DNA from 3 places in the Streptomyces sp. NPDC002889 genome. Region 2 is predicted to be linked to each of the others. Evidence: riboswitches for the same ligand, from Rfam matches in the RefSeq annotation. Region 2 holds a riboswitch; each other region holds the start of a gene.
What was found. A riboswitch is a leader RNA that binds a small molecule or an ion and turns the genes downstream of it on or off. The one in region 2 is predicted to bind cobalamin.

Region 1: it holds a riboswitch for cobalamin, as region 2 does, so the genes downstream of both, ACFYWI_RS00100 (ribonucleoside-diphosphate reductase subunit alpha) here and ACFYWI_RS05275 (cobalamin biosynthesis protein) in region 2, are expected to answer to the same signal.
Region 3: it holds a riboswitch for cobalamin, as region 2 does, so the genes downstream of both, metE (5-methyltetrahydropteroyltriglutamate--homocysteine S-methyltransferase) here and ACFYWI_RS05275 (cobalamin biosynthesis protein) in region 2, are expected to answer to the same signal.

The regions. Positions count from the first base shown of each region.
Region 1 covers NZ_JBIAPT010000001.1:16,625-26,747, reverse strand. Annotated here, with positions in the region: gene ACFYWI_RS00125 (carbohydrate ABC transporter permease) at 1-841, opposite strand, end outside; gene ACFYWI_RS00120 (extracellular solute-binding protein) at 918-2,201, opposite strand; gene ACFYWI_RS00115 (GntR family transcriptional regulator) at 2,496-3,260, shown strand; gene ACFYWI_RS00110 (DUF3311 domain-containing protein) at 3,486-3,776, shown strand; gene mctP (monocarboxylate uptake permease MctP) at 3,773-5,401, shown strand; cobalamin riboswitch at 5,578-5,710, shown strand; gene ACFYWI_RS00100 (ribonucleoside-diphosphate reductase subunit alpha) at 5,849-8,227, shown strand; gene ACFYWI_RS00095 (ribonucleotide-diphosphate reductase subunit beta) at 8,335-9,291, shown strand; partial or broken gene ACFYWI_RS00090 (DUF2809 domain-containing protein) at 9,316-9,743, shown strand; gene ACFYWI_RS00085 (D-Ala-D-Ala carboxypeptidase family metallohydrolase) at 9,774-10,123, opposite strand, start outside.
Region 2 covers NZ_JBIAPT010000003.1:56,712-66,834, reverse strand. Annotated here, with positions in the region: gene ACFYWI_RS05295 (cobyrinate a,c-diamide synthase) at 1-949, opposite strand, end outside; gene cobO (cob(I)yrinic acid a,c-diamide adenosyltransferase) at 943-1,551, opposite strand; gene ACFYWI_RS05285 (putative cobaltochelatase) at 1,551-3,806, opposite strand; gene ACFYWI_RS05280 (cobyric acid synthase) at 4,012-5,559, opposite strand; gene ACFYWI_RS05275 (cobalamin biosynthesis protein) at 5,556-6,575, opposite strand; cobalamin riboswitch at 6,684-6,820, opposite strand; gene ACFYWI_RS05270 (hypothetical protein) at 6,973-7,194, opposite strand; gene ACFYWI_RS05265 (anion permease) at 7,207-8,454, opposite strand; gene ACFYWI_RS05260 (class II aldolase/adducin family protein) at 8,697-9,356, shown strand; gene ACFYWI_RS05255 (alpha/beta hydrolase) at 9,623-10,123, shown strand, end outside.
Region 3 covers NZ_JBIAPT010000006.1:157,860-167,982, reverse strand. Annotated here, with positions in the region: gene gdhA (NADP-specific glutamate dehydrogenase) at 1-987, shown strand, start outside; gene ACFYWI_RS11100 (DUF1775 domain-containing protein) at 1,100-1,819, opposite strand; gene ACFYWI_RS11095 (hypothetical protein) at 1,860-2,534, opposite strand; gene ACFYWI_RS11090 (short-chain fatty acyl-CoA regulator family protein) at 2,649-4,058, opposite strand; gene aceA (isocitrate lyase) at 4,388-5,680, shown strand; gene aceB (malate synthase A) at 5,837-7,429, shown strand; gene ACFYWI_RS11075 (3-hydroxybutyryl-CoA dehydrogenase) at 7,426-8,295, shown strand; cobalamin riboswitch at 8,467-8,689, shown strand; gene metE (5-methyltetrahydropteroyltriglutamate--homocysteine S-methyltransferase) at 8,853-10,123, shown strand, end outside.

The DNA of each region.
Region 1 (10,123 bases), on a different contig from region 2:
CCGGGTGGCCGTTGCGCATCACGAAGACCTGCGGGAAGACGCCCATGTCCCAGATGAGCGAGAGCGTCGTGAGCATCACGATGATGGGCTTGAGGACCGGCAGGGTGACATAGCGGAAGACGCCCCAGGAGCCGGCGCCGTCCAGGCGGGCGGCCTCTTCGAGTTCCCTGGGCACCTGGGTGAGTCCGGCGCTGAGCGTGATGACGACGAAGGGCACGGCGCCCCACACGACCAACAGCATGATCACCGCGAGACCCTGCGTGCCACTGGCGAACCAGTTGTGCCCGATCATGTCGACGCCGGGCAGTCGGCTCAGCAGCCAGTTGAGAACGCCGTAGTCGGTGTCGAAGAGCCATTTGAAGATCGCGGTGGCGACGATGATGGGCATGCCCCAGCTCGCCACGAGCGCGATGTTGATGAGGGTCTTCACCCAACCGGAGACGCGCTGCAGCAGCAGGGCGATCAGCATGCCGAGCACCATGGTGAGGACGACGGCGCCGCCGGCGAAGATCACCGTGCGGACGACGACGGCCCAGAACTCACCGTCCCCGAGGATTCTCGTGAAGTTGGCGAAGCCGACGGATTCGGCCTCCTGGAAGCCCCACAGCTGTGGCTGCCCGAATTTCTGGAAGGAGAGGGTGACCAGCCGGACCAGCGGATATCCGAGGACCAGCAGGAGGACGAGCAGGCAGGGCGCGAGCAGGGTCCACGGCAGCGCGGCCCCGCCCGTGCGCCGCTGCTTCCCCGGCTTTCCGGCTCCCCCGGTCCCGGCCCCGGCCTTCGGGGCTGTCGACGGCCGCGCGGGCGGCACCTTGGCAGTGGTTGTTTCAGCGGCACTCATCCGGCGCTCCTCAGCGGTCCCTCTCCTCGTACGGGAGCAGGGCCCCGTCGTCGCCCGACGGGGCCCTGCGGCAAGGTCACTTGGTGTTGATGACCTTGTCGATCGCGGCGTCCGCGGCCTTCGCGGCGTCCTCGACCGACTTCTTGCCCGTGCCGATCTCCTGGAGCATGGTCTTCAGGGTCTGGGCCTTCTCGACCTGGCCCCAGCCCGGTGCCATGGGCACGAACCAGCTGGACTCGGCCGCGGTGGCGGGGACGACCGTCTTCGGGTCGTTCTTGAGGGTCGCGAGGTCCGTCTTGTTGTTGGGCAGGTTGCCCTTGGCGAGCAGACCCTTCTGGCCCTGGGCGCCGGTGAAGGCGTTGATCCACTCGGCCGCGACGTCCTGCGCCCTGGACTTGACCGGGACGGCCAGGTCGGAGCCTCCGAGGAAGACGGGCATGTTCTTGCCGGACGGGCCGGGCATCACGAAGTTCTCGAGGTTGCCCTTGAGCTTGCCGGTCTTGTCGTTCTTCGGGTCCTCGGCGGTGGCGCCCTCCCAGGCCGCGCCGAAGATCATGCCGGCGTTGCCCTGGCCGTACACGATGTAACGGTCCGACTCGTCCTTGGTCTTGTCGGCCTTCATGTACGAGTCGAGGATCTTCTTGTACTCGTTCAGGCCCTTGAGGGACTCAGGGGACGAGAGGCTCGCCTTCCACTGGCCGCCGTCCTTTGTGGCGATGGCGCCGCCCGCGTCGTAGACGAAGGACATCGCGGCGTACCAGTCCGGCGAAGGCTGGTACCAGGCGCTGAACTTGGCGCCCTTCTTCTTCTGGATCCTGTCGAGGGCGGCGGTCAGCTCGGCGTACGTCTTCGGCGGAGCCTTCACACCGGCCTCGGCGGCGACGTCCTTGCGCCAGTTGCCCACGCGGCCACCGGCGTAGTACGGGACACCGTAGGTCTTGCCGTCGTAGGTGACGGACTCCTTGAGGCCGTCCAGCCAGGCGTCGGACTGGTCGAACTTCGACGGGTCGATCTCGGCGAACGCACCCTTGACCGTGTACCCGAGCATCTCCGTGTTGCCCATCTCGACCACGTCCGGAGCCTTGTCCGTGGCGAGTACGGCGTCGAGCTTGGCGTTCTTGTCCGGCCAGCCGTAGTACTCGTGCTTTATCTTCAGGCCCGGGTGCTTCTTGACCACCGCGTCGTCGGCCGCCTTGACGAGGTCGGGCCAGTTGTTCTGGGCGTCGACCGTCAGCCAGACGGTGATCTCCTTGACGTCGCCGCCGGCCTTGTCCCCCGGCTTCTCGCTGTCGGACCCACACGCCGCAATGCCGACCATCATGCCCGCGACGCCGATCGCCGCGATGAGCTTGCGCTTCACGCCATCCTCCTCAGGGATGCTGCAACCCCCCGCCCACCGCGAAGACATACGGAGGCAATACGCCGAGTACTGCTCGTGGGGCTGGGACCTGGCCTCTAGTGGTTTAGACCAGTACCGGGAGCTTGGCCTAGACCTTTAGGGGTGTCAAGGGTGTATAAGAAGGGCTGTCGTGTCCGTTATCGGACCGACACCTGAGGGAGGGCGACGACCTGCGGCCGGTCCGTGCCACCATGTGAGCCGCTACAGACGGAGGAGCCGGTGACGGCAGGATCGCAGCAGTCGGGAAGGCGGGGTATGGCCACGGACGGGGGCGGCACGGACAACGAGGGCGGGGCACAGACCCGTACCGCACGCGTGCCCAAGTACTACCGGCTCAAGAGGCACTTGCTCGACATGACGGAGACGCTGCCCCCCGGCACGCCCGTACCGCCCGAGCGCACACTCGCCGCCGAGTTCGACACCTCGCGCACCACCGTGCGCCAGGCACTCCAGGAGCTGGTCGTCGAGGGCCGGCTGGAACGCATCCAGGGCAAGGGCACGTTCGTCGCCAAGCCCAAGGTCTCGCAGGCGCTCCAGCTCACCTCGTACACCGAGGACATGCGCGCCCAGGGCCTCGAACCCACCTCGCAGCTGCTGGACATCGGCTATGTCACGGCCGACGACACGCTGGCCGGACTGCTGGACATCTCGACCGGCGGACGGGTGCTGCGCATCGAGCGGCTGCGCCTGGCCAGTGGTGAGCCGATGGCCATCGAGACCACGCATCTGTCGGCCAAGCGCTTCCCGGCGCTGCGCCGCAGCCTGGTGAAGTACACCTCGCTCTACACCGCGCTCGCGGAGGTGTACGACGTCCGCCTGGCCGAGGCGGAGGAGACCATCGAGACCTCCCTGGCCACCCCGCGCGAGGCCGGCCTGCTCGGTACGGACGTGGGCCTTCCGATGCTGATGCTCTCGCGCCACTCGCTGGACGCGCAGGGCGAGCCGGTGGAATGGGTGAGGTCGGTGTACCGGGGCGACCGCTACAAGTTCGTGGCGAGGCTGCAGCGTCCACAGGACTGAGGGCGGGGGCCGCAGCACCCCGGCCCCCGGCCCGGACCGCCCTCGACCGCATGGCGCCGCGACGGACGTCGCGGCGCTATGTCGCGGTTTCCTCCGCCGTGCCCAGAGCCTGAGCGCAGTCGTTGCCGTACCGATATGCGGACGGGGGTGACTCGGTTCGAAAGCCTCGCCTACATTTCCCTGCGCGTTACAGGTACAGGTGATCAGCATGGGACGGAGACAACGATGTCCGCAGTGCCCGAGGCGCCCGAAGCGCCCGAACCGCCACAAGCGCCCGAACTGAACCAGCCCGCCGTCACACCGGTGCGGGTGGTCATCGCCCTCTGCCTCATCGCGCCCTTCGTGGCGATGCTCTGGGTGAGCTCCTACGCCAAGGTCGAGCCGACGTTCATCGGCATGCCGTTCTTCTACTGGTACCAGATGCTCTGGGTCCTGCTGTCGACCGCGCTGACGATGGTCGCGTACCAGCTGTGGCAGCGTGACCAGCGCGCCCGCAAGGGCGGTGCGTCGCAGTGAACGACGGCGTGAACGGCGTCGCACTCGGCGTCTTCGTCTTCTTCTTCCTGGCCGTCACGGCCGTGGGCTTCCTGGCCGCGCGCTGGCGCAAGGCCGAGAACGAGCACAGCCTCGACGAATGGGGCCTGGGCGGCCGGTCGTTCGGCACCTGGGTGACCTGGTTCCTGCTCGGTGGCGACCTCTACACCGCGTACACCTTCGTCGCCGTCCCCGCGGCCATCTACGCGGCGGGCGCGGCCGGCTTCTTCGCCGTGCCCTACACGATCCTCGTCTACCCGCTCATCTTCACCTTCCTGCCGCGGCTGTGGTCGGTGTCGCACAAGCACGGGTACGTCACCACCTCCGACTTCGTGCGCGGGCGTTTCGGCTCCAAGGGCCTGTCCCTGGCGGTCGCCGTCACCGGCATCCTCGCCACGATGCCGTACATCGCCCTGCAGCTCGTCGGTATCCAGGCGGTGCTGGACGTGATGGGGGTCGGCGGCGGTGAGACCACCCACTGGTTCGTCAGGGACCTGCCGCTGCTGATCGCCTTCGGTGTGCTGGCGGCGTACACGTACTCCTCCGGGCTCCGTGCCCCGGCGCTGATCGCCTTCGTCAAGGACACCCTGATCTACATCGTGATCGCGGTGGCGATCATCTACATCCCGATCAAACTCGGCGGCTTCGACGAGATCTTCGCCAAGGCCGGTGAGAAGTTCGCGACGATCAACGAGGCGACAGGCAAACCGGCCGGCGCGCTGGTACCCGGCGAACTCGGCCAGTGGGGTTACGCCACGCTGGCGCTCGGCTCGGCGCTCGCGCTGTTCATGTACCCGCACTCGATCACCGCGACGCTGTCCTCGCGCAGCCGCGAGGTGATCCGCCGCAACACCACGATCCTGCCGCTGTACTCGCTGATGCTGGGCCTGCTGGCGCTGCTCGGCTTCATGGCGATCGCGGCCGGTGTGAAGGTGACCAACGGCCAGCTGGCGATCCCGCAGCTGTTCGAGAACATGTTCCCGGCCTGGTTCGCGGGCGTGGCCTTCGCTGCCATCGGCATCGGCGCCCTGGTGCCGGCGGCGATCATGTCGATCGCCGCGGCGAACCTCTTCACCAGGAACATCTACAAGGACTTCATCAAGCCCGACGCGACCCCGGCGCAGGAGACCAAGGTGTCCAAGCTGGTCTCGCTGCTGGTGAAGGTCGGCGCACTGGCCTTCGTCCTGACCATGGACAAGACCGTCGCCATCAACTTCCAGCTGCTGGGCGGCATCTGGATCCTGCAGACCTTCCCGGCCCTGGTCGGCGGTCTGTTCACCCGCTGGTTCCACCGCTGGGCGCTGCTCGCCGGCTGGGCGGTCGGCATGGTCTACGGTACGGCGGCCGCTTACGGTGTCGCGAGCCCCACCCAGAAGCACTTCGGCGGCTCCTCCGCCCAGATCCCCGGCATCGGCGAGATCGGCTACATCGGCCTCACCGCGTTCGTGCTGAACGTCGTTGTCACCGTGGCCCTCACCTTCGTCCTGCGGGCGGCCAAGGCCCCCGACGGCGTCGACGAGACCAGCCCCTCCGACTACACGGCGGACGCGGGCGACCCCGGCGTCACGGTGGAACTCCCGGCGGCGACAGCGGGCGCGGGCCACTGACCGTTCTGTCACCGGGCCAAGGGCCGTCGCATCTCCCGCCCGGGAATGCGGCGGCCCTTCGCACAGGACGGGGAAGGCGTCCCCGGTATCGGCCTGTTGGCGGACGCCCAGGATCTTTGGGGCGTCTCACATACCTCCTGACACAACATGTGGGGGGTGACGCAATGAGCCGCCCCCACATGTATGCTCATGCTCGCTGTCGCCGCAGGGGAATCCGGTGAAAATCCGGAACTGTCCCGCAACGGTGTGCTGTGGTGCGCTTTGCCGTACCCGCGAGTCCGAGCACCTGCCGACGGTGCATCCGGTTCGACCGATCCGGGTGCCAGGACGTCCGGGCCTCGCGGTTGGGCCGGTGGACGCCGTGCGCCGTGCTGCCCCGATGCGGCACGTACGCCCCACGGCCCTCCCCCTCCCCCGCCGAACCGGATCCGAGCGAGGGAGCACCACGTGACGATCGCGCCAGCCGATCCGGTTTCAGGAACCGTCGAGCAGGCGGCCGACGGTCCCGGGACCGCGCTGCTGCGGACCCTGACCGACCTCACGGCCGATCTGCCCGACACCGACCCGGGCCGGGTCGCCGCCGCCGCACTGCGCGGCCGGCACTCCGGATCGGACGAGGCCGAACTGCACTCCCTCGCCACCGACGCTGCCGCCGGGCTGATCTCCGAGGACCCCTCCTACTCCCGGCTCGCCGCCCGTCTGCTGACCCGCACCATCGCCGAAGAGGCGGCCGGGCAGGGCTCGGTGTCGTTTTCCGCCTCGGTCGCGGTAGGACACCGCGAGGGCCTGATCGCGGATCGTACGGCCGAGTTCGTCACGCTGCACGCGGCCCGGCTGGACGCGCTCGTCGACCCGGGCGCCGACGACCGGTTCGGCTACTTCGGCCTGCGCACGCTCTACAGCCGCTACCTTCTGCGCCACCCGATCACCCGCAAGGTCATCGAGACCCCGCAGCAGTTCATGCTGCGCGTGGCCGCAGGCCTTGCCGAGGACGAGTCGGTCCGCGCCCTCGACGAAGTGGCCGCACTGTACGGGCTGATGAGCCGGCTCGACTACCTGCCGTCCTCCCCCACGCTCTTCAACTCCGGTACCCGCCACCCCCAGATGTCGTCCTGCTATCTGCTGGATTCCCCGCTGGACGAACTGGACTCCATCTACGACCGCTACCACCAGGTGGCGCGGCTGTCGAAGCACGCGGGCGGCATCGGGCTCTCGTACTCCCGCATCCGCTCCCGCGGTTCACTCATCCGCGGCACCAACGGTCACTCCAACGGCATCGTTCCGTTCCTGCGGACGCTGGACTCGTCGGTCGCCGCCGTCAACCAGGGCGGCCGCCGCAAGGGCGCGGCCTGCGTCTATCTGGAGACCTGGCACGCGGACATCGAGGAGTTCCTGGAACTGCGCGACAACACCGGCGAGGAGGCGCGGCGTACGCACAACCTCAATCTGGCGCACTGGATCCCGGACGAGTTCATGCGCCGGGTGAACGCGGACGCCGACTGGTCGCTGTTCTCGCCGGCGGACGTCCCTGAGCTGGTGGACCTGTGGGGCGACGACTTCGACGCCGCGTACCGCAAGGCCGAGGCGGACGGGCTCGCCCGGCGCACCATCCCGGCGCGTGAGCTCTACGGACGCATGATGCGTACGCTCGCCCAGACCGGCAACGGCTGGATGACCTTCAAGGACGCCTCGAACCGCACGGCGAACCAGACCGCCGAGCCCGGCACGGTCGTCCACTCCTCGAATCTGTGCACCGAGATCATCGAGGTGACCGACGACGGGGAGACCGCGGTCTGCAACCTCGGCTCGGTCAACCTGGGCGCCTTCGTCACCCACGACGCCGGCGCCGGGGAGGAAGTGATCGACTGGGAACGGCTGGACGAGACCGTCCGTACGGCCGTGACCTTCCTCGACCGTGTCGTCGACATCAACTTCTACCCGACCGAGCAGGCGGGCCGGTCCAACGCCAGGTGGCGCCCGGTGGGCCTCGGCGCCATGGGCCTCCAGGACGTCTTCTTCAAGCTGCGGCTGCCCTTCGACTCGGACGGGGCGAAGGCCCTGTCGACCCGCATCGCCGAGCGGATCATGCTGGCGGCGTACGAGGCGTCCTGCGACCTTGCCGAGCGCAACGGCCCGCTGCCCGCCTGGGAGCGGACCCGCGCAGCGCGCGGCGTGCTGCACCCCGACCACTACGACGTCGAGCTCAACTGGCCCGAGCGCTGGGCCGCGCTGCGTGAACGCATCGCCACGACCGGCATGCGCAACTCGCTCCTCCTCGCCATCGCGCCGACCGCCACCATTGCGTCGATCGCGGGCGTGTACGAGTGCATCGAGCCGCAGGTCTCCAACCTCTTCAAGCGGGAGACGCTGTCCGGTGAGTTCCTTCAGGTCAACTCGTACCTGGTGGACGAGCTGAAGAAGCTGGGCGTGTGGGACGCGCAGACCCGCGAGGCGCTGCGCGAGTCCAGCGGCTCGGTGCAGGGCCTGAACTGGGTCCCGGCAGACGTACGCGCGCTCTACCGCACCGCCTGGGAACTCCCGCAGCGCGGCCTCATCGACATGGCTGCGGCCCGTACCCCGTTCCTCGACCAGTCGCAGTCCCTGAACCTGTTCCTGGAGACGCCGACCATCGGCAAGCTCAGCTCGATGTACGCGTACGCCTGGAAGCAGGGCCTGAAGACGACGTACTACCTGCGCTCCCGGCCGGCGACCCGGATCGCCCGCGCGGCCCGGTCCGCCACGCCGATCCCCGTACAGCAGGCGGCCGAACCCGACGCCGTCGCCTGCTCCCTGGAAAACCCCGAGTCCTGCGAGGCCTGCCAGTAATGCCCACCCGTCACCCGGCCACCACCCCCGACGGACGGCGCTCCGCGCCGACGGTCACCCCCGAGAAGAACCTGCTTGACCCCGGCTTCGAACTGACTCTGCGCCCCATGCGCTACCCGGACTTCTACGAGCGCTACCGGGACGCGATCAAGAACACATGGACCGTCGAGGAGGTCGACCTCCACTCCGACGTCGCCGACCTCGCCAAGCTCTCCCCGGGCGAGCAGCACATGATCGGCCGCCTGGTCGCGTTCTTCGCGACGGGCGACTCGATCGTCTCCAACAACCTGGTGCTCACCCTCTACAAGCACATCAACTCCCCGGAGGCGCGGCTGTATCTGAGCCGCCAGCTCTTCGAGGAGGCTGTGCACGTCCAGTTCTATCTGACGCTGCTGGACACCTACCTCCCCGACCCGGACGACCGGGCGGCCGCCTTCGACGCGGTCGAGGAGATCACGTCGATCCGGGAGAAGGCCCAGTTCTGCTTCAAGTGGATGGACTCCGTCGAGAAGATCGACCGCCTGGAGACGAAGGCCGACCGCCGCCGCTTCCTGCTGAACCTGATCTGCTTCGCGGCCTGCATCGAGGGCCTGTTCTTCTACGGCGCGTTCGCGTATGTCTACTGGTTCCGCTCCCGCGGCCTGCTGCACGGTCTGGCGACCGGCACCAACTGGGTGTTCAGGGACGAGACGATGCACATGAACTTCGCCTTCGAGGTCGTGGACACCGTCCGCAAGGAGGACCCGGAGCTGTTCGACGACGAGCTCCGGCAACAGGTCACCGACATGCTGCAAGAGGCCGTCGAGGCGGAGCTGCAGTTCGGACAGGACCTGTGCGGCGACGGCCTGCCGGGCATGAACACCGAGTCGATGCGCGAGTACCTGCAGTGCGTCGCCGACCAGCGCCTCACCAGGCTGGGCTTCGCCCCGGTGTACGGCTCCGAGAACCCGTTCTCCTTCATGGAGCTCCAGGGGGTCCAGGAGCTGACGAACTTCTTCGAGCGCCGCCCGTCGGCGTACCAGGTCGCGGTCGAGGGGTCGGTCGACCTGGACGAGGACTTCTGACCGGTGCCGTACGGGGTGCGCGCCATGGACGGTCCGGTTCGAACATGGCTCATGGCGTGCGCCGCCGCGCCGCTGACCGTCGCCGCGGGCCTGGGAATCCGGTCCGCGGCGACGGGCGATGCCGCCGAGTACGCGGGGACGCGCTCTACACGGTGCTGGTCCTCACCCTCGTGGTGGTGTGCGCCCCGCGCGTGACGCCCTGGCGGGCGGCCGGGATCGCGCTGGGCGTCAGCTGGGCCGTGGAGTTCTTCCAGCTCACCGGTGTCCCGGCCGGGCTCGCCGCTCACAGCACCTTCGCCCGGCTCGTCCTCGGCACCTCCTTCGATGCTCCCGATCTGTTCTGGTACGCGGTCGGGGCCGCGGGAGCGGCCGCCTGCTGGGCCCTGCTCCGGGCGGAACGTTCCGGTTCCCGCGGCCGGCCGTCGTTCCGAGGTGCCCGGCGTACCCGGTGAAGGAAGGGCCGGCGCGGGAAGGCCTCTCGGTCAGATCCCGCAGCTCGACGCGGACCAGTATCGGCTCGCGCGGTGGTCGACATGGGTGTGGTCGCTGTGGCCCGGATAGCCCGGCCCCAGAATCCCGTTGAAGCCGTGGTTGCGGGCCTGCTGGGCCAGCTTGCACAGGGAGTGCGGTCCCGCTCCGAGGTCGGCGGCGTCACCGTACAGATGGCGGCTGCCCGCCGCCCCGCCGACCGCGTCGTTGCATGCCTGCGAACGGAAGCCGCTGGTCACCGTGAGGGGCTGGTCGCCCAGCGCGTGCCGCATGGCTTCCAGTTTCCACATGGTGCGCAGCGCGTTGGACTTGGCGGTTCCCGCGCTCACCGCGCCGCCGGCCC
Region 2 (10,123 bases):
GCAGCGGCTCGTTGGCGGACAGCTCGGGCGCGTACACCTCGGGAAAGCCGCCGCCTATGACGAGGCCGGCCGTCCCGTCCGGGAGCTGCTCGTCCCGCAGTGGGTCGAACGTCACCACGTCGGCGCCCGCGGCGGCGAGCAGCTCGACATGCTCCGCGTACGAAAACGTGAACGCAGCCCCGCCGGCCACCGCGACCACCGGCCGGCGCCCGCCGTGCGCCCGCTCGGCCACCGGCTCCCACGGGGCGTCCGGCAGCGGGGGAGCGGAGCGCGCCAGAGCCAGCAGCCCCTCCATGTCACAGCCCGCCCGCACCTGCTGCGCCATAGCCGCGACCGCGTCGAGAGCCTCGACGCGGCGCTCGGCGACCGGCACCAGACCCAGATGACGGGACGGAGTGCCGACCCGGTCCTCGCGCCGCAGCGCACCGAGCACCGGCACGCCCGACTCCGCCAGTGCCTCGCGCAGCAGCGACTCGTGCCGGTCGGAACCCACCTTGTTGAGGATGACCCCGCCGAGCCGCACCTGCGGGTCCCAGGAAGCGAACCCGTGCACCAGCGCCGCCACCGAGCGGGACTGCGAGGAGGCGTCCACGACCAGTACGACGGGCGCCCGCAGCAGCTTGGCGATCTGTGCCGTCGAGGCCAGTTCGCCCTGGCCCGAAGCGCCGTCGTACAGGCCCATCACCCCCTCGACCACGGCGACATCACAACCCGCGGCGCCATGGGCGAACAGCGGGGCGATCAGGTCCGTGCCGCACAGATAGGAGTCGAGATTGCGGCCCGGCCGTCCGGCCGCGAGCGTGTGGTAGCCCGGATCGATGTAGTCGGGGCCGACCTTGTGCGGGGACACGGCAAGACCAGCCTCGACGAACGCCGCCATCAGGCCCGTCGCGACGGTGGTCTTGCCGCTGCCCGACGAGGGTGCGGCGATGACGAGACGTGCTACCACTCGATGCCCCGCTGGCCCTTCTGACCGGCGTCCATCGGGTGCTTGACCTTGGACATGTCGGTGACCAGATCGGCGAAGTCGATCAGCTTCTGCGGTGCGTTGCGGCCGGTGATCACCACATGCTGGGTGCCGGGGCGGCTGCGCAGGACGTCGATCACCTCGTCGGTGTCGATCCATCCCCAGTGCAGCGGGTACGCGAACTCGTCGAGCACGTACAGCTTGTGCGTCTCGGCCGCCAGGTCCCGCTTGACCTGCTCCCAGCCCTCACGGGCCTTGTCCTCGTTGGACTGTTCGCCCTCGGCGGGGGCGCGCTGGATCCACGACCAGCCCTCGCCCATCTTGTGCCAGGCGACGGTGCCGCCCTCGCCGCTCGCGCCGAGCACCTTCAGCGCGTTCTCCTCGCCGACCTTCCACTTCGCGGACTTGACGAACTGGAAGACCCCGACCGGCCATCCCTGGTTCCAGGCCCGCAGCGCGAGCCCGAACGCGGCGGTTGACTTGCCCTTGCCGATGCCCGTGTGGACGAACACGAGCGGACGGTTGCGGCGCTGGCGGGTGGTGAGCCCGTCGTCCGGTACGACTGACGGCTGTCCCTGTGGCATTAGGCGGCCCTCCTGCTGATGGCAGATACGTCTCGAACGTCTTTGACGAGCCCGGCGATCGAGTCGGCGCGCAGCTCGTCGAGCGTGACGGCGGTGCCGCCGAGTTCACCGGCGAGGGAACCGGCCAGACCGAGCCGTACGGGCCCGGCCTCACAGTCCACGACGACGGCCGCGGTCCCCTCGGCGGCGTGCAGCCGCGCGGCGCGCAGGGCGAGCGCGAAGGCGTCACCGTGCTGCCCGCCGCCGGCACCGGCAGCGCCCCGCCGGGCGCCTGGGGCACGGCCGGGCATACCGCCCGGTGCATGCGTGAGTGCGCCGGCCCCAGCCGCGAGCGGGTCCATGCCCCCCGGTCCGCCGGGAGCCCGGCCCGCTGGTCCGGCCGCGGGACCCGCAACGGCAGGGACCGCAACGGACGCCCGGTCCCTGCCGGGGCGCCCGGCACCCGCGGCGGCCGACGCCGTCGCGCGGCCGTCCGTCACCACCACCAGCAGGGGGCGGCGCGACGGATCACGCAGGCGCTCGATGCGCAGCACGTCATGGGCCTTCAGCAGGCCCGCCGCCAGCGGGGTGCGGCCGCCCGTCGGCAGCAACTCCAGCCGCGCCGCCGCCGCGTCCACCGACGACGTGGGCGGGAGAGCCAGCTCCGCGTCCTTGCCGCGGAAAGTGATCAGCCCGACCTTGTCGCGCCGCTGGTACGCGTCCAGCAGCAGCGAGAGCACCGCGCCCTTCACCGCGCTCATCCGCTGCCGGGCCGCCATCGATCCCGAGGCGTCCACCACGAACAGCACGAGGTTTCCCTCGCGCCCCTCGCGGGTCGCCTGCCGCAGATCGTCGCGGCGGACCACCAGGCCGGGCCCGCTGCGGCCGCGCGCCCGCTGATGGGGCGCGGCGGCCAGGACGGTGGCCGTCAAGTGCAGCTTGGTGAGCGCGCCCCGGGGGCGCCTGGCACCGGTCGTCCGTCCGTGCTCGGTACGCGCGCGGGAGCGGCGCCCGGCCGCGCCCTCGCCGAGACCCGGCACGCTCAGCATCTTCGTACGAAACGGCTCGGCGGCTCGTACGGGCTGCTGCTCACTGCCTCCGGGACCGGCCGGAGGGGCGGGGGCGTCGTCCCCGGACGGGGGCGGTGAGGACGCCTCCGGGGCGTCGGGGCCGCTGCTCTGCGGGGGCACTCCACCGCCACCGCCGTCGCCGGGGCCGCCACCGCCGTCCGGGCCGGGGTCCGGGTCCGGGTCGGGCTCGTCCTCGCCGAACTCCTCCAGCGTCTCGTCGAGCTTGTCCTCGTCGAGGCCCGGCGCATCGAAAGGATTGCGCCGCCTGCGGTGCGGCAGCGCCAGCAGCGCGGCCTGCCGCACGTCCTCCTCGGCGACCTCGGTACGCCCCGCCCACGCGGCCAGAGCGGTCGCCGTCCGCGCCATCACGATGTCCGCACGCATGCCGTCCACCTCGAACGCCGCGCAGGTCGCGGCGATCTGACGCAGCACCACATCACCGAGCTCCACGGCCGGCAGCAGTTCGCGCGCGGCCACGATGCGGGCCCGTAGCGCTGCCTCCTCGTCCGCCCAGCGAGCCGCGAAGCCGGCCGGATCGTCGTCGTACGCGAGCCGGCGCCGTACGACCTCCACCCGCCGGTCGGGGTCCCGCGACGCGGCGACCTCCACCGTCAGGCCGAAGCGGTCCAGCAACTGCGGCCGCAGTTCGCCCTCTTCGGGGTTCATGGTCCCGACGAGCAGAAAGCGCGAGGCGTGCCGTACCGAGACACCTTCGCGCTCGACGTACGAGGCGCCCATCGCGGCCGCGTCCAACAGGAGGTCGACCAGGTGGTCATGCAGAAGGTTGACCTCGTCGACGTACAGGATTCCGCGGTGCGCGTCGGCCAACAGGCCCGGTTCGAAGGACTTGACGCCGTCCGCCAGCGCCCGCTCGATGTCGAGCGCTCCGACGAGCCGGTCCTCCGAGGCGCCGACGGGCAGCTCGACCATCCGGGCCGGACGGGCGGTCCCGGGGCCGGTCTCGTGCGGCCCGTCCGGGCACTGCGGATCGGGCGCGGCGGGGTCGCAGGAGAAGCGGCAGCCCGCCACCACCGGCACCTCGGGCAGCAGATCGGCCAGGGCGCGCACGGCAGTGCTCTTGGCGGTTCCCTTTTCGCCACGGACCAGCACACCGCCCACCGCGGGGCTCACGGCGTTGAGCAGCAACGCCAGCCGCAGGTCGTCCATGCCGACGACCGCGGTGAACGGATAACGGGTGCTGCTCATGGGGTGATCACTCCTTCGAGTGGCTGTCGGGCCACGTATGCGAAGCCTTGCGGGCTGCCTGGCATGGCGAAGATCTTGTCCCCGCCGATGCGGGGACGGCCCGTTGCCGCGCGACTACTGGGTCGAGCGCTTACTGTGCTCCCGGCGCATGCGGGGACAACGCGGTCCCGGGCGCCCCTGGCGCCACATGCCCCCCGCCCCCGCCTCACGGCGCACCCGGCGGGATGAACGGCAGCCCGGCCGGCGGCCCCTGCTCGATCAGCCGCAGCAGCGCGTCCGTGTCGGCGTACTCCTCGATCAGGTCGCCGAGCCGGTCCAGCTGCTGCTCGCGCAGCGCGCCGAAGCTCGTGTCGGGAGCGGGCACGAACCGTCGCCCCGCCGCCGTGGCGACCTCCCGCAGGAAGGCCCGCCGGAAGCCGTCGCTCTCGAGGGACCCGTGCCAGTGCGTGCCCCACACCGAGCCGACCCGGCAGCCGTCCAGGCTGTGTCCGTCGTCATCGGAGATGAACCCTTCGCCGCCCAGGACCTCGGCGATGCCGTGATGGATCTCGTACCCCTCGACGCGCTCGCCCAGCGCCTGGCCCACCGGCCTTGCGAGGGTCTTCTCTCGGGCGAACCGCACCCGTACCGGCAGCAGTCCGAGACCGTCGACCTCCCCGGCCCTCGACTCGACGTCGTCCTCGATGCGCTCGCCCAGCGCCTGGTAGCCACCGCAGACGCCGAGCACCGGCCGGCCCTCCGCCGCCCGCCGCACGATCGCGTCCGCGAGACCGCGCTCACGCAGCCAGGCGAGTGCCCTGACCGTCCCACGGGTGCCGGGCACCACCACCAGGTCGGCGTCGACGAGTTCTTCGGCACGGTCCACGAACCGCACCACCACGCCCGGCTCGGCGGCCAGCGCGTCCACATCGGTGAAGTTGGACATCAGCGGCACGGCGCACACGGCGACCCGCAGCACGTCCTCGCCGACCGGCGGCGCGACCACCGACTCCCGTACGGCACCGCGCAGGGACACCCGCAGCCCGTCCTCCTCGTCGATGCCGAGCCCGTGGGCGTACGGCAGCACACCGAACGTGCGCCGCCCGGTGAGCCCGAGGAGCATGTCCAGACCCGGTTCAAGAAGCGTCACATCGCCGCGGAACTTGTTGACGAGGTACCCGGCGATCAGCTCCTGGTCCTCGGGGGCCAGCAGCGCCGTCGTACCGAAGAACTGCGCGAACACCCCGCCCCGGTCGATGTCGCCGACCACGAGCACCGGCAGCCGGGCCGCCCGTGCGATGCCCATGTTCACGATGTCCGTGCGCCGCAGATTGATCTCGGCAGGACTGCCCGCCCCCTCGCAGATCACGGCGTCATACGTGCCCCGCAGCTCCTCCAGGCACGCCAGGACCGGCTCGAACAGCTCCCGCTGCCGCCCTCCGTGGTAGCCGCGCGCGCTGAGCTCGCCCACCGGCCTGCCCATCAGCACCACTTGGCTGGAGCGGTCGCTGCCGGGCTTGAGCAGCACCGGATTCATCAGCGCGCTGGGCTCCACCCGGGCGGCCTGCGCCTGCATCGCCTGGGCTCGCCCGATCTCCGCGCCCTCGCGGGTCACGAACGAGTTGAGCGACATGTTCTGGCCCTTGAAGGGCGCGACCTTCACTCCCTGCCGTACCAGCCACCGGCAGATGCCGGCGGTGACGACGCTCTTGCCCGCGTCCGACGTGGTGCCGGCGACCAGCAGTCCCCCGCCGCTGCGTCCGCTCCCGCTCATCCCCGCCCCTTTCCGGCGCCGCGGCGCCGTGTCCCCGCCCCTGGGCCCGCCGCCACCGCGGTACGGGCCGGCCGTCCCGCCCGCACCGCTCCGTACGCCAGTCGGGCGCCCGCTCCGACCGCGAGGGCCAGCACGCCGACGCGCCGCGACAGCCGCACGGCCCGTTCGATGTCCGTGAGCCGGACCGGCCGGCCCGAGCCGCCCAGCACCGGGCGGTGCTCGATGCGGCCGCCGTAGGAGAGGGTCCCGCCCAGCCGTACGCCGAGCGCGCCCGCGAACGCCGCTTCCACCGGGCCCGCGTTGGGGCTCGGATGCTTCTTCGCGTCGGCCCGCCACGCCCGTACGGCGCCCCGCGGATCGTCGCCCGCGAGCACCGCGAGAGCGGCAGTGAGCCGGGCGCCCGGCCAGCCGGCCAGATCGTCCAGGCGAGCCGAGGCCCACCCGAACCGGCGGTAACGGGGCGACTTGTGCCCGACCATCGCGTCCAGGGTGTTGACCGCCCGGAAGCCCACCAGACCCGGCACTCCGGCGAGTGAGCCCCACACGAGAGCGCCGACGACCGCGTCGGAGGTGTTCTCGGCGACGGACTCGACGACGGCACGGGCGATCTGCTGCTCGTCGAGGGACTGAGGGTCGCGTCCGCACAGATGCGGCAGCCGCTCGCGCGCCAGCTCGGTGTCACCGGCGGCCAGCGCGTCGCCGATGGCCCGGGCCTCGCGGCCGAGGGTGGTGCCCCCGACGACGGACCAGGTGGCGGCGGCGGTCAGGGCGAGCGATGCGGTACGGGAACGGAGCGCGGCCCGGGCCGCCAGCGCGCCCGCGGCCACCGCGCCACCGGCGCACACGGCGGTGTGCAGGGCGCCCCGGCCGCGGTGGTCACGCCACAGCACACGCTCGACGGCGCCCGCCGCCCGGCCGAAAACGGCGACCGGATGACCGCGGCGAGGGTCGCCGAGCAGCGAGTCGATGACGAGACCGGCGGCGGCGCCGTACACGAATACACGGTCGGCACGCATGGATTCAGCGACCCCTTGCGCTTTCGGCCCGCCCGCAGGGGGGCTGAGCAGACACGGCTGAACCGCAGCCAGGCATGGCGATGAGTCCTCACTCAGGGTCCGCGCCCTGGTTCGACGTGACCGGCGGTGAGAGTTCCTGGCTCCCCGGGGACTGCTCCTCGGGTGACAGTGGCGGGACCGCGCCGGATTTGCACCGGACTTCCTCTTCTGCCGCCGTAGATGGCCCCGGCAGTCCACCACGCGCGCGAACGCCCGTCAACTCACCCTTGACCTGCGGCGGGACAGTGTGCCGAGCCCCACACAGGGGCCCGTACCCGGGGACGCGCGAAGGCCGGTCCCGGTCCACCGGAGGATGGACGGGAACCGGCCTGTGAGGCTCGTGCGGTGCTTCCGGCCGTCAGCTGACGATCAGGTAGATCCCGTACGCCACGGCCGCCGCGCACAGCGCGAAGGAGGCGTACGCGCCGGTGCGGGCCAGTGCCGCGGAGCCGCCGCCCGATGCTGCCGCCTCGTGCTTGGTCAGGCCCACGACGCCCAGGGTGAACAGGCCCACCAGGGCGACGGTGGCGACGAGGCTCACGCCGAAGACGGAGCCGAGAGCTGCCCAGTCGATTTTCATGCTGCTGCTTCCTTACACCGTGGCCGGGCTGTCGACCGGCTCGGCCGGGGGAGCGGCCGGGGCGGGGATGGTGGTCTTGAGGTCCTGCGCGGGGGTGCCCGCCGGCGGCGGGGTGACGGCCGCGATGGCGGTCGTGACAACGCCCGCGGGCTCCTCGGCCCCGGTGTCGTTGACGTTGGTGTGGTCGATGACCTGGCGGCGGGAGATGAACCAGATCGCGATGCAGGAGGCGACCAGGAAGACGGCGACGGCCGCGACACCCCAGTCACCCTGCTGGGTGACGAACTCCGCACCCGCCGCGACGAGGCCCGCCGCCGGCAGGGTCAGACCCCAGGCGACGAACATCCGGGTCGCGGTCGACCAGCGGACGACTCCGCCCTTGCGGCCGAGGCCCGCGCCCATCACCGCGCCGGAGCACGAGTGCGTGGTGGACAGGGAGAAGCCGAGGTTGGAGGAGGCGAGGATGACGCTGGCCGCGCTGGTCTGGGCGGCGAAGCCCTGCTGCGGCTGGAGGTCGGTCAGGCCCTTGCCCATGGTGCGGATGATGCGCCAGCCGCCCAGGTAGGTACCGAGGGAGATCGCCAGACCGGCGGTCAGGATGACCCACAGCGGAGGGTTCGAGCCCGGGGCGAGCACACCGCCGGCGACGAGCGCCAGCGTGATGATGCCCATCGTCTTCTGGGCGTCGTTGGTGCCGTGTGCCAGCGAGACGAGGCCCGCGGAAGCGATCTGGCCGGAGCGGTAGCCCTTCGCGGTGGCCTTCGAGTCGGCGTTCCTGCCGAGCCTGTACGTCAGCCGGGCGGCGAGGAAAGCGGCGATACCGGCCACCAGGGGCGCGGCGATCGCGGGGATCAGCACCTTGGTGACCACGACCGGGCCGTTGACGCCGCCGAGGCCGACCGAGGCGACGGTGGCGCCGATGAGGCCGCCCATGAGGGCGTGCGAGGAGCTGGACGGCAGGCCGATGAGCCACGTCAGCAGGTTCCAGAGGATGGCGCCGACGAGCGCCGCGAAGATGACCTCGGGTGTGATGCCTGAATCGTCGACGAGGCCGCTGGAGATCGTCTTGGCGACCTCCACGGACATGAAAGCGCCGACCAGGTTCAGAACGGCGGACATGGCGACCGCCGTCTTGGGCTTCAGTGCGCCGGTCGAGATGGTCGTCGCCATCGCGTTGGCGGTGTCGTGGAAACCGTTCGTGAAATCGAACACGAGAGCTGTCACGATCACAATCGCGAGCAGCAGCGTGATGTGTTCCATTTACCCAGGCAATCGTTCGACGTCAGTGGCTGGACGAACGTAGGCAACCTGAGTGAACGGAAGATGAACTGAGTCCGGCGTTGTGGTGTCTACAAGTGAGGAAACGCAACTCCGCTTGCGAAGCGGAGGCTTCACCGAGGCCTCGGAAGGCCTGTGGAGTCTGTTCGAGCCGCCCCCGGGGACGGCTGCGACGGCTCGTCCCCCGGCCGCGACTCGCCGCCCGTGACTGAGAGAATCGCCACATGACGGAGCAGGGGCGGGACGCGATGGAACGGGCATGGCAGGACCTCGTGGCGACGGCACGCAGGACGGCCTCCGAGGGACTGGTGGTCGGCACATCCGGCAATGTCTCGGTACGGGTCGGTGAGACCGTCCTGGTCACCCCCAGCGGGGTTCCCTACGACCGCCTCACCCCCGAGGACGCCGTCGGCGTCGACCTCGACGGCGTCCGGCTCTTCGGCGCCCTCGCCCCCACCAGTGAGCTGCCGCTGCACCTCGAGGTCTACCGCAGCACCTCCGCCGGGGCCGTGGTGCACACCCACGCCGTGCATGCCACCGCCGTCTCCACCCTCGTCCCCGAGCTCCCCCCTGTCCACTACATGACGGCCGCGCTCGGAGGCCCGGTACGCGTCGCCCCCTACGCCCTCTACGGCACCGACGAACTCGCCGCGAACATGCGGGAGGCCCTGCGCGACCGCACCGCATGCCTGCTGCGGAACCACGGCACGGTCACCTACGGGGACTCCCTCGACCAGGCCTACGACCGCACCGCCCAGCTGGAGTGGATGTGCCGGCTCTGGCTGACCGCCTCGTCCGTGCCGGGACACACGCCCACCCTGCTGTCCGGGGCCCAGTTGCGCGACGTGGCCGAGCAACTTCGGGGTTACGGCCAGTCCCGCTGACGCCGCCCCCGCCCGGCCCGCGCCTCGGTCCGCCTGTGCGGCCACCGGCCTTCCTGCCCGGTCCTCCCGCCTTGTCCCCGCGGGCCCGCCCGCGGCCTCGGTCCGCCTGTACGGCCCGCGGACCTTCCTGCCCGGCCCGGTGCGTCCTGCTTTTCGACCCTGTCCCCGCACCCCCGGTCACCCGGTCCACCCCGTGCCCCGATCACCGGCGCATGTCGGCCGGGTCCTGCACTGGCAGCGGGGCCTGCGGCTGCCACACTGGACGGGTGCGCCTGGCTAAAGCGACGGCAGCCGCCGTCACCACTCTGATCGGCGTCGGTGCGGCCGCAGTAGCTGCCGGCCGCTACGCGAGCAGCGCCGCGCTCAAGGCACCGGCAGGGCGGCCTCTGCCCGGCGACCCCCCGCTCACCGTGCACGAGACCGTCGGCGACCGCATCATCCTGACCCGCAGTCTGGCCTCCCTGCGCCCCGGCACCTACGGACTCGAGGGCTCCGGCGTCCATGCCGTCGTCGGTCCCGTCCTCGAAGAGGTCCCGCACTCCGCCGACACCGTGGTACGCCGCCTGGAACGCGTCGCCCGTGGCCGCCTGGAACCCGGCACCCGGGTTCGGCTCACGCCCCAGGTGTACAACGGCACTCCGTCCGAGGCGCTCGGTATCGACTGCACCGAGGTCTTCGTCGCCGGCGAACTGGGCGCACTGCCCGCCTGGTTCGTGCCCGGCCCACGTGCCACCTGGGTCATCACCGTGCACGGCCTGGGCACGACC
Region 3 (10,123 bases), on a different contig from region 2:
GGTCTCGGTATCGGCGGGGGCAAGGGTGGCAGCGACTTCGATCCCCGGGGCCGTTCGGACGCCGAAGTCATGCGCTTCTGCCAGTCGTTCATGACCGAACTCCACCGGCACATCGGCGAGCACACCGACATCCCGGCCGGTGACATCGGCGTCGGCGGCCGGGAGATCGGCTATCTCTTCGGCCAGTACCGCCGCATCACCAACCGCTGGGAGGCGGGCGTCCTCACCGGCAAGGGCCAGGGCTGGGGCGGCTCGGCGATCCGCACCGAGGCGACCGGCTACGGCAGCGTGCTCTTCGCCGCCGAGATGCTGCGCATGCGCGGGGAGGAACTCGAGGGCCAGGCAGCCGTGGTCTCCGGCTCCGGCAATGTCGCCATCCACACCATCGAGATGCTCCACCGCCGCGGCGCCCACCCGCTGACCTGCTCCGACTCCGGGGGCTGCATCGTGGACGAGAAGGGTATCGACCTCGAACTCCTCAAGCAGATCAAGGAGGTCGAGCGGACACGGGTCAGCGAGTACGCCAAGCGCCGCGGTTCCTCCGCCCGTTACGTGCCCGGCGGCCGGGTGTGGGACGTGCCCGCGGACCTCGCCTTCCCGTCGGCCACGCAGAACGAGCTCGCCGACGACGACGCGCTCGCCCTCGTACGCAACGGGGTCAAGGCCGTCGCCGAAGGCGCCAACATGCCGACGACCCCGGAAGCGGTGCGCACCCTGCAGGACGCGGGTGTGGCCTTCGGCCCGGGCAAGGCCGCCAATGCGGGCGGTGTCGCCGTCAGCGCCCTGGAGATGCGCCAGAACGCCGCACGCGAGTCATGGACCGCCGCGCGGGTGGAGGCCGAACTCTCCGTGATCATGAGCGACATCCATCGGATCTGCCACGAGACGTCCGAACGTTACGGGGCGCCCGGCGACTATGTGACCGGCGCCAATATCGCGGGGTTCGAGCGGGTCGCCGATGCCGTGCTCGCCCAGGGGCTCATCTGACCCGTCACGCCGGCCGAGTACCGCCGTGCCGTACGGGACCCGCACGGCACGGCGAGAAGGACGCGGCGGCCGGGAGCGGAGTCACCGCTCCCGCCCCGTACCCGCAACTGCTCTACGCCGAGGCGCTGTTACGACGCCGCGACCACAGCGCGACACCCGCACCCACGAGGGCGACGGCCGCGACCGCGCCCACGACGAGGCCGGTGCCGTTCCCGCCGTCGTCCTGCTTCGTCGCCTCCGCCGGCTTCGCAGCGGAAGGTGTCGGCGTGGTGGCGCTCTGCTCGGGCGAGGACTCGGCGCTGGCGCTCGGACTCGGTGTGATCGGCCTGGCGCCCCGCGCGGCGGGCTCCAGCTTCAGTACCGGAGCGGGGTTGTCCGCCTGTTCGCCGTCGCCCGGTGTTTCGATCCATCGCGCGACGTTGCCGTCGCCGTACGTCTCGACGGTCTTGAACACCAGCGACGTCGCATCGGGCAACTGCCGTACGACGATGCTGTGCTCGGCGTCCGTACCCGTCTTCAGGGCGGTGCCGCCCACGGTGTAGCCGTCCTCGGTGGTCGACAGCTTCCAGCCCTTCGGGGCTTCCTCGAGCGCGACCGCATCCGGCTTGATGCCCTCGGGCAGGACGATCCGCAGCTCCTTGATGCCCGCGGTGTCCGACTCGGCCTCGGAGGTGAAGGTCAGGGTGACGTTCTCGGCGAGCGCGCGGGCCTCGGACGCGGTCACGTGGGCGTGCGCGGCCGCTGTGGTCGCCCCGGCGACGACGGTGACCACGGCCGCCGCGGCAACCAGGCCCAGCCGGCGGACGGTCAGGTACATGCGTGGTGTGTTCATGGATGTACGGATCTCTCGGTTCGGCGCGGATCAGCGCGGATCAGCGCATGACAGGGGGAAGGCCGGCGGAGCGCACCGCCGACGGTGGCCCCCTGCGCACCAGGACATGAACGAGCTGCCTCCGCACCCGGGACGGATCGCGGACGACGGGCAGCGGCAGCCCTCTACCCCCGGCCGTGCCTCCCGACCGCAGCGACAGCCGCCCCGCCGCCGCGGCCAGCGCCGCGGTCGCCGATCCGATCAACCGGTCGATGAGGGACGGCAGTTCGGACAGCCGCCGGTCGGCGCGCTGCATCAGCACCGCGACTGTCACGGCCGCCACCGCATGCGCGACGAGCATCATGGAGGCACTGTGATGCGACGGGTACTGCGCACCCGTCGCCCGATGGGTCTCATGGGCCGGCTCTCCGGCCCGGGAGCTCACCGGCAGGGACAGGGCGCGGTGCAGCACCAGTTGCGCGGCGAGGGTCGCCGCCAGCGCCGGCGCGGGTTTTCGGACACGCCCCGCACCCGGCAGGACGGCCAGGAGGACCGCGGCCGTCGCAGCCGTCAGCCGCGCCCACTGCACGGCGTCCCCGGACCCCAGATGATGGCCGACCGTGGCCAGGACCGAGCTGATCACCGTGAAGAGCCCGGCCCTCAGCCACCGCTCGCTCCGCCGGGCGGCCGGCGGGGAGCAGATCACGGAGGCCAGGGATGCTTCGGGTGAGGTCATGCCGCGCCCATCATCCATGTCCCCGCCCGCGCCCACCGCCACAACCCCGCAATACGTATCCGCAGGCCCGGCGGCTCGGCCGCGCGATCCCGCGCGGCGGCCCGGCAAGGCGCCTCAGCGCGGACCGTCCGCCACCGGATACGGCACGAAGGTGCTGCTGCGCTCGTCGATCGCCAGCGGCCGCCCGAGCGGCGGAACCGCACGCTGCGGGCAGTCCACCCGTTCGCAGATACGGCAGCCCATGCCGATCGGGGTGGCGGCGGAGGCGTTGTCGAGGTCGAGCCCGTCGGAGTAGACGAGCCGTCCCGCATGGCGGATCTCGCAGCCGAGCCCGATCGCAAAGGTCTTGCCGGGTTCGCCCCAGCCGCCACGGTGGCGGGTGACGGTGCGGGCGGTCCACAGATGGCGCTGACCGTCGGGCATGGCGGCGATCTGGACATGGATACGGCCGGGCGCTGCGAACGCCTCGTACACATTCCACAAAGGACAGGTGCCGCCGGCCCGGGAGAAGTGGAAGCCGGTGGCGGACTGCCGCTTGGACAGGTTGCCCGCCCGGTCGACCCGGACGAACGAGAACGGCACACCGCGCAGCCGCGGCCGCTGGAGGGTGCTCAGCCGGTGGCAGACGGTCTCGTAGCCCAGCCCGAACCGGTCGGTGAGCCGCTCGATGTCGTAGCGCAGTTCCTCGGCGGCACCGTGGAAAGCGCGGTACGGCAGGATCAGTGCGGCGGCGAAGTAGTTGGCGACCCCGATCCGCGCCAGCGACCAGCTCGCCGAGCCCTCCTCGTGGTCCTGCGAGGCGAGGCGCGACAGCTCGTCGTCGTACTCGAGCAGGGCGAGCTGGGTGGCCATGCGGAAGGCCTGCTGGCCGGGGCGCAGCCGGGCCGACAGATGCAGGACGCGGGCGGCGGGGTCGTAGCGGTGCAGTCGGTCGGAGTCGGCGGCGATGCGTACTCCGTGCTGCTCGGTGAGCCGGGCCGACAGGGCCCGCAGCACCTCGCCGGGGCGGATGCCGAGCGCGCCCGCCAGCTCTTCGGCCGCGGTGTCGGCGTCGTGCAGATAGTTCTGCCGACGGTAGAAGAACTCGCGGATCTCCTCGTGGGGCGAGCGCGGTGCGGTGGGCGGGGTGGCGTCCGCACGGCCCTCGGCGGCCTCGGCCAGTTGCTCGGTCAATTCCTGGTTGCGCCGCCCGAGGTCCAGCAGGACGGCGGCGACCGACGGCAGCCGGGAGACCAGTTCGGACAGATCGCCGGGGGACACCCGGGCCGTGGCGAGATCGTCGGCGAGCGCTTCGCGCAGACCGGCGAGGACACGGCCGGTGTCCCGTTCGGAGAAGAAGCCCGGGTCCACGCCGAACGCCTCGGTCAACCGCAGGAGTACGGGCACGGTCAGCGGCCTGGAGTCGTGCTCCATCTGGTTCAGATAGCTCGGCGAGATGGCCAGCACCCGGGCCAGCTCTGCCTGGCTGAGCCGCCGTTCCTCGCGCAACCGGCGCAGTCTCGCTCCCGCGTACGTCTTGCCCATGGCAGCGAGTGTAGGCCTCAGTGAGCCCAGTCCAGCATTGGCAAGGTTGGCACAATGGAGAGGGAAGATTCGCAAAGGTTGGCATGCGTCCCTGCTTGATGGCACTCAGTGCCACTGTCAGAGTCGTGCTGCGGCCCGCCGGACCCGGCGACCAAGCCGGAACTTCGGGCGCGATTTCATGCCCTGACGTCGCACATCCCGGCATCCCGGCACGGCGACTCCGGCGCATTGCTCACCGCTCCACACACCGGGCGGGGATCGGCGGGCCGCACAGCATACGAAGGAGCATGTCCTTCGCACCCTTTACAGAACATCACCGGGAGACGGTCATGGCGCAGACAGGGACAACGGCGGCTCAGCAGGCCGAGCAGTTGGCGCAGCAATGGGCGACACAGCCGCGCTGGCAGGGTGTGGAACGCACGTACACGGCCGAGGAAGTGGTCCGGCTGAGTGGCAGCGTCCGCGAGGAGCACACCCTGGCCCGGCGCGGCGCCGAGCGGCTGTGGCGGCAGCTGCACGAGCAGGACTACATCCATGCGTTGGGCGCCCTGACCGGTGGCCAGGCCGTGCAGCAGGTGAAGGCGGGCCTGCAGGCGATCTATCTCTCCGGCTGGCAGGTCGCGGCCGATGCCAACCAGGCCGGCCACACCTACCCCGACCAGAGCCTCTACCCGGTCAACTCGGTTCCACAGGTGGTCCGTCGGATCAACAACGCGCTGCTGCGTGCCGACCAGATCGCCACCGCGGAGGGCGGCACGGACACCACGGACTGGCTGGCCCCGATCGTCGCCGACGCCGAGGCCGGCTTCGGCGGACCGCTCAACGCCTTCGAGCTGACCAAGGCCATGATCGCCGCCGGTGCCGCGGGTATCCATTACGAGGACCAGCTGGCCTCCGAGAAGAAGTGCGGACACCTCGGCGGCAAGGTCCTCGTGCCGACGGCCCAGCACATCCGCACCCTCAACGCGGCCCGTCTCGCGGCCGACATCGCCGATGTGCCGACGCTGATCGTGGCTCGTACGGACGCGCTCGCCGCGAACCTGCTGACCAGTGACGTGGATGAGCGCGACGCGCAGTTCGTGACGGGGGAGCGCACCGCCGAGGGCTTCTACCGGGTGCAGAACGGCATGGCTCCGGTCATCGCCCGTGGTCTCGCCTACGCCCCGTACGCCGACCTCATCTGGGTCGAGACCGGCACCCCGGATCTGGCACAGGCCCGCGAGTTCGCCGAGGCCATCCACGCCGAGAACCCCGACCAGATGCTGGCGTACAACTGCTCGCCGTCCTTCAACTGGAAGGCCGCCCTGGACGACGACCAGATCGCCAAGTTCCAGCGGGAGCTGGGCGCGATGGGCTATCGCTTCCAGTTCATCACCCTGGCCGGCTTCCACTCCCTCAACCACGGCATGTTCGACCTGGCCCGCGGCTACGCCGAGCACGGCATGACCGCCTACGTCGACCTGCAGGAGCGCGAGTTCGCCGCACAGGCCCAGGGCTTCACCGCGGTCAAGCACCAACGCGAGGTCGGCACCGGCTACTTCGACCTCGTCTCCACCGCCGTCAACCCCGCCTCCTCAACCACAGCGCTGAGCGGCTCCACCGAGGAAGAGCAGTTCCACTGAGCCCCATCAGTGCCGGTCCCGTCCGCGGCCGGGACCGGCAGCTCCTCCGGCCTCGACGCGAGGCGCGGCACCCGCACGTCAAGCGAACCCGTGTCCAGGTGGGGGCCGGACGGCCGTCCCCGTCCGGCCCGCACCACTCCCGCTGAGGAGTACCTCATGTCCACCACCGCACTGACCGGTCGTATCCAGGTCCTCGGCGCACCCGGCGACCGCTTCGACGAGATCCTCACACCCGAGGCTCTGGACTTCATCGCCCGCCTCGACGCCGCCTTCGCCGGCCGTCGCTTCGAGCTGTTCGCCGAGCGGCGGCGGCTGGCGGGCCGGCTCACCTCCGGCTTCCCGCTCGACTTCTCCCGCGCCACCACGGGCATCCGCAACGACCCCGACTGGCGGGTCGCCCCGCCCGGCCCTGGCCTGACCGACCGCCGCGTGGAGATCACCGGACCGCCCGACCGGCGGACGGTGGCCGATGCCCTGACCTCCGGTGCCCAGGTGTGGATGGCGGACTTCGAGGACGCCACCTCGCCGACCTGGGACAACATTGTCGGCGGTCAGCTCGTCCTGCTCGACGCCGTCGAGCGGCGCATCGGCTTCACCACCCCGGAGTGCGGGAAGCGCCGGTTCGGCGACGACCTCGCCACGATCATGGTCCGCCCCCGCGGCTGGCACCTCACCGAAAAGCATCTGGTGATCGACGGCCGTCCGCTGTCCGCGTCCCTCGTCGACTTCGGCCTGTACTTCTTCCACTGCGCCCAGCGGCAGATCGACGCGGGCCAGGGGCCGTACTTCTACCTCCCCAAGCTGGAGCACCGCGACGAAGCCCGCCTGTGGAACGACGTGTTCGTCCTCGCCCAGGACCTCCTGGACATCCCGCGCGGCACCATCCGCGCGACCGTTCTCATCGAGACCGTCACCGCGGCCCTGGAGATGGAGGAGATCCTCTTCGAACTGCGCGAACACAGCGCAGGACTCAACGCGGGCCGCTGGGACTACCTCTTCAGCCTGATCAAGAACTTCGCCCACCGCCCCGACTTCACCCTTCCCGACCGGGACCGGGTCACCATGACCGCCCCGTTCCTGCGGGCCTACACCGAACTCCTCGTGCGCACCTGCCACAAGCGCGGGGCCCACGCCATCGGCGGCATGGCCGCACACGTGCCCGTCCAGGACGCCACGGCACAGGAATCCGCACTCGCCAGGGTCCGGCTCGACAAGGAACGTGAGGCGGAGGACGGCTTCGACGGCACCTGGGTGGCCCACCCGGCACTCGTCCCCCTCTGCCGCGACATCTTCGACGGCGTCCTCGGCGGCCGGCCCCACCAGCTCGACCGCACGCGCGAAGACGTCGACGTCGGCGCCGATGACCTCCTGGCCGTCCGCCGCACTTCAGGCCCGCCCACGCCGGACGGTGTCCGTTCCAACGTTGCGCTCGCCCTGCGCTACTTCGATGCCTGGCTGCGCGGCCAGGGCGCCGTCCCCCTGGACGGCCACATGGAGGACGCCGCAACCGCCGAAATCGCCCGCAGCCAAGTCTGGCAGTGGCTACGACACGGCGCCGTCGACCGCGACAGCGTTCTCGCGATCCTGGATGAGGAGATCGCGGCGCTCGGCCGGGAGTACCCCTGGGCCCGCGTCGAGGAGGTCCGCGAGATCTTCGAACGCACCGCCCTCGCCAGGACGCTGCCCGAGTTCTTCACCACCGACGCCTACCCCCGCCACCTCGTCCGACGATCGGAAGTACAGTCATGAACGGATCCCTCACACGGGTCGGCGTCGTCGGCGGCGGGCAGATGGGCGCCGGAATCGCCGAAGTCTGCGCCCGCGCCGGGCTGGACACCGTGGTCTGCGAGGCGGACACCACCGCCGCGCGCGGCGCTCGGGAACGGGTGGCTGTCTCCCTCGAACGCGCCGTCCAGCGAGGCAAGCTCGACCGTATCTCCGCCGAGGACGCCCTTGCCCGGCTCGTCTTCAGCGGCAGCCTCGACGACCTGGCCGACCGGCAGCTCGTCGTCGAAGCCGTCGTCGAGAACGCCGAGGCGAAGACCGAGGTCTTTGCCGCGCTCGACAAGATCGTCGAAGATCCGGAGGCGATCCTGGCCACCAACACCTCATCCATCCCGGTCATGCGCCTGGGCATGGCAACGAACCGCGCCGACCGCGTGCTCGGCCTGCACTTCTTCAACCCGGTACCCGTCCTGCCGCTGGTGGAGGTTGTGGCATCCCTGCACACCGCGCCCGACGCGGTGACGGCAGTCGAGGAGTTCGCGACCAGCACGCTGCGCAAGACAGTGGTCCGCTCCCAGGACCGGGCCGGCTTCGTCGTCAACGCCCTGCTCATCCCTTACCTCCTCTCCGCGATCCGTATGGCCGAGTCCGGCTTTGCCACCGCCACCGACGTAGACGCAGGGATGGAGCTCGGCTGCGCCCATCCGATGGGGCCGCTCAAGCTGGCGGACCTGATCGGCCTGGACACCGTCGCGGCCATCGCGGAGTCGCTGTACGACGAGTTCAAGGAACCCCTCTACGCCCCGCCACCGCTGCTCCAGCGGATGGTCGAGGCGGGGCTGCTCGGCCGTAAGTCGGGCCGGGGGTTCCACACCTACGACCGGGGCTGAGGGGCCCGGGTTCGCCGCCGGGGCCGAGGGGCCCAGGCTGCTGTGGAGCGGGGCGCGGAGCGGTGTGACCGAGCTGCCCCGCGCCCTGCTGTGTTGTCCGTGGCTGAGCAGCATGTCTCAGATCACCGCCGGAATGTGAACGGTTGTATCCGCGCTCGAGGGCTGCCCTCTAGGCTGGCAGGCGCAGCTGGTTCGCCCTGTCATCCAGATGGGAGCGTCGTAAGAGGGAACCCGGTGTAAATCCGGGACTGCCCCGCAGCGGTGAGCGGGAACGACCGCCGTCATACGCACTGGGCCCGGCCGGGTCTGGGAAGCGACGGCCAGTAGGAGTCCGCCGGGAGACCGGCAGACGTGCCCGCGAGTCCGAAGACCTGCCCGTTGCCCGTGCGCGACCGATCGCGTGCGGAGATCCTGGCGACCTCGAGGGAGGGTCGGCGTGCATACCAGACGGACGGCCGCGCGAACGGCGCGAGACCGTGCCGTCCGGTTCGTCACCTCTTCGCGTTCTCTGCCCGTCGCCGGGTGCCACAGGAGACATACTCGCGAAGGAGAGTTCCTTGACCAGCAAGTCCGCAGCCGCGGCAGCACGGGCCACCGTGTACGGCTACCCCCGTCAGGGCCAGAACCGTGAACTGAAGAAGGCTGTCGAGGGCTATTGGAAGGGCCGCGTCACCGCCGATGCCCTCCGGGAGACCGCCGCCGGGCTGCGCCGCGCCAACTGGCAGCAGCTGACCGGGGCCGGCATCCACGAGGTGCCGACCGGTGACTTCTCGTACTACGACCACGTCCTGGACATCAGCGTGATGGTGGGTGCGATCCCCGCCCGCCACCGTGCCGCCGTCGAGGCAGGCTCCCTGGACGGCTACTTCGCGATGGCCCGCGGCACCCAGGACGTGGCGCCGCTGGAGATGACCAAGTGGTTCGACACCAACTACCACTACCTGGTCCCCGAACTCGGCCCCGACACCGTCTTCACCGCCGACTCCACCAAGCAGGTCGCCGAGCTGAAGGAGGCCCTCGCGCTCGGTCACACCGCCCGGCCGGTACTGGTCGGACCGGTCACCTATCTGCTGCTGGCCAAGCCCGCACCCGGCGTCGCCGCCGACTTCGAGCCGATCACTCTGCTGGACCGGCTGCTGCCGGTGTACGCGCAGGTGCTCGCCGATCTGCGGGCCGCCGGCGCCGAGTGGGTGCAGCTGGACGAGCCCGCTCTCGTGCAGGACCGCACCCGCGCGGACCTGAACGCCGCCGCCCGCGCCTACCGCGACCTCGGTGGTCTCGACGACCGGCCCAAGCTGTTGGTCGCCTCCTACTTCGACCGTCTCGGCGAAGCCCTGCCCATCCTCGCCAAGGCCCCCGTCGACGGTCTCGCGCTGGACTTCACCGATGCCGCCGCGGCCAATCTCGACGACCTGGCCGCAGTAGGCGGGCTGCCCGGCAAGCGCTTGGTCGCCGGAGTCGTCAACGGCCGCAACATCTGGATCAACGACTTCGAGAAGTCCCTGTCCACTCTCGGTACGCTCCTCGGCCTCGCCGACCGGGTCGATGTCGCGGCCTCCTGCTCCCTGCTGCACGTGCCGCTCGACTCCGCGGCCGAGCGCGACATCGACCCCCAGATCGCCCGCTGGCTCGCCTTCGCCCGCCAGAAGACCGCCGAAATCGTCACCCTCGCCCGCGGCCTTGCCCAGGGCACGGAAACCGTCGCGGCCGAACTCGCCGCCAACCGAGCCGACCTGGCCTCCCGTGCCGGCTCGGCACTCACCCACGACCCCGCGGTCCGCGCCCGGGCATCGGCCGTCACCGACACCGATGGCCGCCGCTACCAGCC